Regions from separate parts of the Enterobacter sp. MG-EB028 genome, predicted to be linked through region 3. Evidence: predicted binding sites of a transcription regulator. Region 3 holds the regulator's gene; each other region holds the start of a gene.
What was found. Region 3 encodes LexA, which represses DNA repair genes until DNA is damaged. Its sites were predicted from a motif close to TNCTGTATGTACATACAGNA; they were not measured.
Positions count from the first base shown of each region.

Region 1: a site for LexA is predicted at 1,220-1,239, ahead of sbmC (DNA gyrase inhibitor SbmC). Genes of this name have one in related genera too.
Region 2: a site for LexA is predicted at 1,071-1,090, ahead of umuD (translesion error-prone DNA polymerase V autoproteolytic subunit). Genes of this name have one in related genera too.

Region 1 covers NZ_CP195079.1:3,081,323-3,083,592, reverse strand. The annotation lists gene dacD (serine-type D-Ala-D-Ala carboxypeptidase DacD) at 1-1,135, shown strand, start outside; gene sbmC (DNA gyrase inhibitor SbmC) at 1,255-1,728, shown strand; gene ACR42C_RS14670 (FUSC family protein) at 1,821-2,270, shown strand, end outside.
Region 2 covers NZ_CP195080.1:39,475-41,744, forward strand. The annotation lists gene ACR42C_RS23285 (Y-family DNA polymerase) at 1-617, opposite strand, end outside; gene umuD (translesion error-prone DNA polymerase V autoproteolytic subunit) at 617-1,048, opposite strand; gene parM (plasmid segregation protein ParM domain-containing protein) at 1,280-2,251, shown strand; gene ACR42C_RS23300 (plasmid partitioning/stability family protein) at 2,254-2,270, shown strand, end outside.
Region 3 covers NZ_CP195079.1:328,141-330,410, reverse strand. The annotation lists gene dinF (MATE family efflux transporter DinF) at 1-620, opposite strand, end outside; gene lexA (transcriptional repressor LexA) at 684-1,292, opposite strand; gene ACR42C_RS01445 (diacylglycerol kinase) at 1,401-1,769, opposite strand; gene plsB (glycerol-3-phosphate 1-O-acyltransferase PlsB) at 1,924-2,270, shown strand, end outside.

The sequences.
Region 1 (2,270 bases), 2.1 Mb from region 3:
ACTCGCTTCGAGTGTCTCATCTGCTTTTGCGGCTGAGCCACTGGATTTTTCGCCGCAGCCTCCAGCCATTCAGGCGGGATCCTGGGTGCTGATGGACTACACGACTGGTCAAATTTTAACGGCGGGCAACGAACATCAACAACGTAATCCGGCGAGCCTCACTAAGCTAATGACGGGCTATGTAGTCGATCGGGCCATTGACAGGCACCGTATTACGCCGGATGACATTGTTACCGTAGGGCGTGACGCGTGGGCCAAAGGCAACCCGGTTTTTGACGGCTCGTCGCTGATGTTCCTGAAAGAGGGCGATCGCGTCTCCGTGCGTGACTTAAGCCGCGGTCTGATTGTCGATTCCGGCAACGATGCCTGCGTGGCGCTGGCCGACCACGTGGCGGGCGGGCAGCCGCAGTTTGTGAAGATGATGAACGACTACGTGCAGAAGTTGAACCTGCGCGATACGCACTTTGAAACCGTCCACGGGCTGGATGCGCCAGGGCAGCACAGCTCCGCTTACGATCTGGCCGTGCTCTCCCGGGCTATCATTCACGGTGAGCCTGATTTTTACCATATGTACAGCGAAAAGAGCCTCACCTGGAACGGGATCACTCAGCAGAACCGTAACGGCCTGCTGTGGGATAAAACCATGAACGTGGACGGCCTGAAAACGGGGCACACCTCGGGTGCGGGCTTTAACCTGATTGCGTCTGCCGTTGACGGACAGCGTCGTTTAATCGCGGTGGTGATGGGGGCCGACAGCCCCAAAGGGCGCGAAGACCAGGCGCGTAAGCTTCTGCACTGGGGACAGCAGAACTTCGATACGGTGCAGATCCTGCATAACGGTAAAAAAGTGGGGACAGAGCGTATCTGGTACGGCGATAAAGAACAGATAAATCTGGGGACGGATCAGGACTTCTGGCTGGCGTTACCGAAAGCGGAAGTGCAGAACATCAAGGCTAAATACGTTCTGGATAAAAAAGAGCTGGAAGCGCCGATTGCCGCGCATCAGCGGGTTGGGGAGATCCAGCTCTACGATCGCGACAAGGTCGTGGCGCACTGGCCGTTGGTCACTCTGGAAGCCGTTGATAAGGGAGGCGTATTCTCACGCCTGAGCGATTATCTGCACCACACGCTTTAACCGCTGATGGGCAGACAGGCAGGGTTGCGAGTCTGCTCACATAATAAACACTTCTCGTTTGCCGATAATAGTAATCCAGCTTTATAGTGTATAAATATACAGTAATAAACGGAGGCAGCATGGACTACAGCATCAAGCAGCAACAGAAACGTAAGATTGCGGGTTTTCATCTTGTTGGGCCGTGGGAAAAAACGGTTAAGCAGGGCTTTGAACAGCTGGTTATGTGGGTGGACGGGCGTCACATTGAGCCGCTGGAGTGGGTTGCGGTCTACTACGATAACCCCGATGAGGTCCCGGCAGAAAAACTGCGCTGCGATACGGCCGTTACGGTACCGGATGATTTCGTTATCCCGGAAAACAGCGAAGGCGTCATGATGACGGAAATCGCTGGCGGGGATTACGCCGTGGCGACGGCGCGCGTGGAAAACTACGACTTTGCGACGCCGTGGTATCAGTTCTTCAATTCTTTATTGCAGGACAGTAAATACCAGATGGCGCTCAAACCCTGCTTCGAACGCTATCTTAACGACGGCAATGCGGACGGCTATTGGGACATTGAAATGTATATCGCGGTAGAGCACAAAACGGTTTAATCCTGCAATATGAAGGGTTTTTCAGCCGGGTGCGATCCGCCCGGCTGAAAACACAGTACAATTGTGATTTGCCGTGTTGCTGGAGAGCGGGTGTGCGTCCCGACAAATCATTAACCCCATTTGAAATTCGCTTGTACAAACATTACCGCGTGGTGCACGGGAGTCGCATCGCGCTGGCTTTCGTGTTGACCTTTGTACTGGTCCGGTTGCTGGATGTACCGGAGGGAACGTGGCCGCTGATCACGCTGGTGGTGGTAATGGGGCCTATCTCATTCTGGGGGAACGTTGTTCCTCGCGCCTTCGAGCGGATAGGCGGTACCGTTCTTGGATCTGCCCTGGGGCTTATTGCCCTGAAGCTGGAACTCATCTCATTTCCCGTGATGCTGGCGTGGTGCGGTGCTGCCATGTTCCTCTGCGGCTGGCTGGCATTGGGTAAGCGGCCTTATCAGGCGCTGCTGATTGGTATTACTCTCGCGGTGGTTGTCGGTGCGCCCGCCGGGGATATGACTACGGCGCTGTGGCGAAGCGGGGATGTCATCCTG
Region 2 (2,270 bases), on a different replicon from region 3:
AGATCAAGCGCGGTCCTGATGCCAAGAACATTGAGCTTGCGTGCAATACGGTTTCCCACGCCCCAGATCTCTTCGACCGGCTGCAGTGAAAGCAGTTTCCGCGTTCGCTGAGGATTCCCCCGGGTCAGGGCGAGCACGCCACGAAACTGTTTCCACTCTTTTGAGGCCCACTGGGCTGATTTTGCCAGGGTTTTCGTCGGCCCGGCACCCACGCCGATGGTCAGACGGGTACAGTCATACACGTGCTGACGCAGCTGCCGGCCGAAGTCCTCCAGGTCCATGCAGTGCTCAACGCCGGTCAGGTCGAGGAACATCTCGTCAATCGAATACTGTTCCACCCTGGGGGCCAGCTCCTCCAGGCAGTTCATGACGCGCGCTGACATCGAGGCATAAAGTTCATAGTTGCTTGAGAACGCGTATATTTTTTCCGGGTACCTTTCATTTTTCATCTGAAACCACGGCGTGCCCATTTTGATCCAGGGCTTTGCCTCGGCACTTCTTGCGATTACGCAGCCATCGTTATTACTGAGCACCACAACCGGCTTTCCTTTCAAATCCGGGCGGAAAACACGTTCGCAGCTGGCATAAAAGCTGTTCACATCTGCCAGGGCAAACATCAGTACATCTCCCTCGGGCGGTGGATGATGTGCGTGACGACGCCAAAGATATCCAGATCGTCCGGATCGGGATAAATCGGGGACCAGGCCGCGTTCATGGGTTGCAGCGTCAGACGTGGCGTCAGCAGAAGCCGTTTAACCGTAAATTCCCCCTGCACGCTGGCCACAACAATATCGCCGTGCCGGGGCTTCTCTGCACTGTCCACAACCAGCAGATCGCCATTGTAAAGACTGCCGTCGGACATGCTGTCACCGCTGGCTCGGAGGTAGTAAGTCGCGCTCGGATGCCGTATGCAGTAATCATGGAGATCCAGGTCGGACTCGACATAGTCCGCGGCAGGGCTGGGAAAACCGCAGCTGGCCGGGTCGGCAAACAACGGATGGGCCTGTGGCGGGAGTGCTTTCCCGGTGCTGAAAAGCTGCAGTTTCATCTTTCCTCCTGATGTCTAAATATGCTGGTTATACATACAGTATATTTAACAGCGTGAGGATAATCCAGATCGCCTGCCCTATGAACATGGTGAGTAATATAAGTTACTCAAAATGCTTGTAAATATCATTTTGAGGTTTTTAAATTGCTCATAATGAGAAATAAGGCTTTTGTTTTTCCATTTTGCTCTTATAATATGTATCAAATTGAGTTTAATTGACGGAGCATAATGATGAATATTTACTGCGATGATGGTTCAACTAATGTTAAGCTGGCATGGTTTGAAGGAAACGAGCTGCAGACCCGGGTTTCTGCTAACTCCTTCCGGCATGGCTGGAAAGTGGCGGAATTCAGTGCCGCAACGTTCAACTATCAGGTGGGCACGCTGAAATACACCTGGGACAGCGTCAGCCGAGATGCCATCCCGACAACAAACGTGGAATATCAGTACGGTGATCTCAACCTGCTGGCCGTGCATCATGCCCTGCTGAACAGCGGACTTGAGCCGCAGCCGGTGAGCCTGACCGTGACGTTGCCCCTGAGCGAGTATTATGACGGGGACTGCCAGCGGAACGAGGAGAACATCCGACGCAAACGGGAAAACCTGATGCGTGAGCTGGTTCTGAATAAGGGCAGGGCATTTACCATAACGGACGTGAAGGTGATGCCGGAATCACTGCCGGCGGCGTTCTCTCGTCTCGCGGAGCTGAAGCCCGGACCCGCTGAGACCACCCTGATTATCGATCTCGGCGGAACCACGCTCGATGCCGGCGTGATTGTCGGACAGTTCGATGATATCAGTGCGGTACACGGCAATCCGTCTGTCGGCGTGTCACAGGTCACCCGCGCAGCTGCAGGCGCTCTGCGGGCTGCAGACAGCGAAACCAGCGCGCTTATTGCTGACACGGTCATCCGCAACCGCAATGATCGTCAGTATCTGCAGCGTGTGATCAACGATGCCGGAAAAATTGACGATGTTCTGATCAAAATTACAGAGGCAATCACTTCCCTGGGGGCGCGCGTCACCAGTGAGCTGACGGCCTTCAGGAACGTTAACCGGGTATTCCTGGTCGGGGGAGGGGCATCCCTCATTGAAGAGGCTATCCGTCAGGCCTGGCCTCTGGCTCCTGACCGTATCGAGGTTATCGGCGATCCGCAGCTGGCGCTGGCCAGAGAGATTGCCCTTTACAATAAAGAGGACTAAACGTGCCGGACGGCCAGTA
Region 3 (2,270 bases):
CACAAGCCAATGAAAAAGGTCCCGTATTCTGCAATCGCCGTCGCCAGTGCCGCCCCGCGTACGTCCATATGCAGGCCTATCACCAGCCAGAGATCGAGCACAATGTTGAGAAGGTTTCCCACGACCAGCAAAATCACTGGCGCACGGGCATATTGCACGCCCAGTAACCAACCCAGCAGAACCAGGTTTGCCAGCGAAGCGGGCGCGCTAAGCCAGCGAATTTCCAGGAAGCGACGCGCCTGCTCCAGTACCGCCTCGCTGCCGCCAACGACCTGGAGTGCAAGGTCGATCAGGGGCGTGCGCAGTAAAACAATCAACATTCCCGCGCCCAGCGCCAGGATCAGCGGCTGCACCAGCGCACGCGCCAGACGTAACGGGTCTTTCGCACCGTACGCCTGTGCCGTGAGCCCGGTAGTACTCATACGTAAAAAGAGCAGCAGCATAAACAGGAAGCTGGTTGCCGTCGCCCCAATCGCCACGCCGCCAAGATAAACAGGGGAATCGAGATGACCAATAACGGCCGTGTCGACCAGACCCAGCAAGGGCACGGTGATATTGGAGAAAATCATCGGCAGGGCAAGACGCCACAATGCCTTATCTGAAGCCGTCAGCAGTGACATGAGAAATACCGGGAATGGAAGACGAAGCAGGCTACAGCGAAAGCGTAGCCTGTCAGGAAGAGATTACAGCCATTCGCCGTTGCGAATCACGCCTACTGCCAGACCTTCAATGGAGAAGCTCTGTTCGCGGAGGTCGACCACAATCGGGGTGAACTCGTTGTTTTCAGGCAACAGCTGGACGGTGTTACCCTGTTTTTTCAGGCGCTTAACGGTCACTTCGTCATCAATGCGCGCCACCACCACCTGGCCGTTCCGCACATCCTGCGTTTTGTGAACGGCCAGCAGGTCGCCATCAAGAATGCCGATGTCTTTCATCGACATCCCGCTAACGCGCAGCAGGAAATCAGCGCTCGGCTTGAACATACCAGGATCGACCTGGTAGTGGCCTTCTATATGCTGTTGTGCCAGCAGCGGTTCACCTGCGGCAACGCGGCCTATCAGAGGAATGCCCGTCTCTTCTTCCACCAGCAGGCGGATACCACGCGACGCGCCTGACACAATCTCAATTACACCCTTACGCGCCAGCGCTTTCAGGTGTTCCTCGGCAGCATTCGGAGAACGGAAGCCCAGACGCTGCGCGATTTCCGCACGCGTGGGTGGCATACCCGTCTGGCCGATATGATCCCGAATGAGATCAAACACCTCTTGCTGCCTGGTCGTTAATGCTTTCATTCCGCCCCCTGGGTGTATATACAGTTATGCTGTGAGTATATACAGTCAAAGGCGATTTTGGAACCAAAAACTGCACAAAAAACCAGGGACTTAATTATTCCTCGAGGCTCATCGGAAATGTGACCAAAGCAGCGTGACCCAGGTAATAGCTGCAGTGATAATTGCCAGCAGCACAGCGGCAGAACCCATATCTTTCGCGCGGCCAGAAAGCTCGTGGAAATCTGAGCCGATCCGGTCAACAACGGCCTCAATAGCGCTATTGAGAATTTCCACTATCATCACCAGAAGTACGGAACCGATGAGAAGCACGCGGGTAATGGCATCTACATCAAGGAAACAGGCGATGATAACCGCGACGATAGCGGCGACACCTTCCTGGCGAAAAGCAGCTTCATTAACCCACGCGGCACGGAAACCTTTCCATGAATAGCCAGCGGCTTTGATGATACGCGTTAACCCAGTGGTATTATTGGCCATTAAAAGAACCTTTTTTAAAAAAGAGCGTCAGTAACAGGAGCAGCAGCGCGTTTCGCTGCCGCCTGAAGTATGACGGGTAACAACAGAAATTTTGCGCGCTTTCTGTTATCCTTGCGCCGCAATTGCATTATTAACCAGAGGCTTTACATCGTTTATGTCCGGCTGGCCACGAATTTACTACAAATTACTTAATTTACCATTAAGCATCCTGGTAAAAAGCAAGTCTATCCCAGCAGAACCCGCGCTGGAACTGGGGCTCGATACGTCGCGCCCTATTATGTACGTTTTGCCTTATAACTCGAAGGCAGATCTGCTGACGCTTCGCGCCCAGTGTCTGGCGCATGATTTACCCGACCCGCTTGAACCGCTGGAAGTTGACGGCACTTTGCTGCCGCGCTACGTGTTCATCCACGGCGGGCCGCGCGTGTTTACCTATTACACGCCGAAAGAAGAGTCCATCAAGCTGTTCCACGACTATCTCGACCTGCACCGCAGCAATCC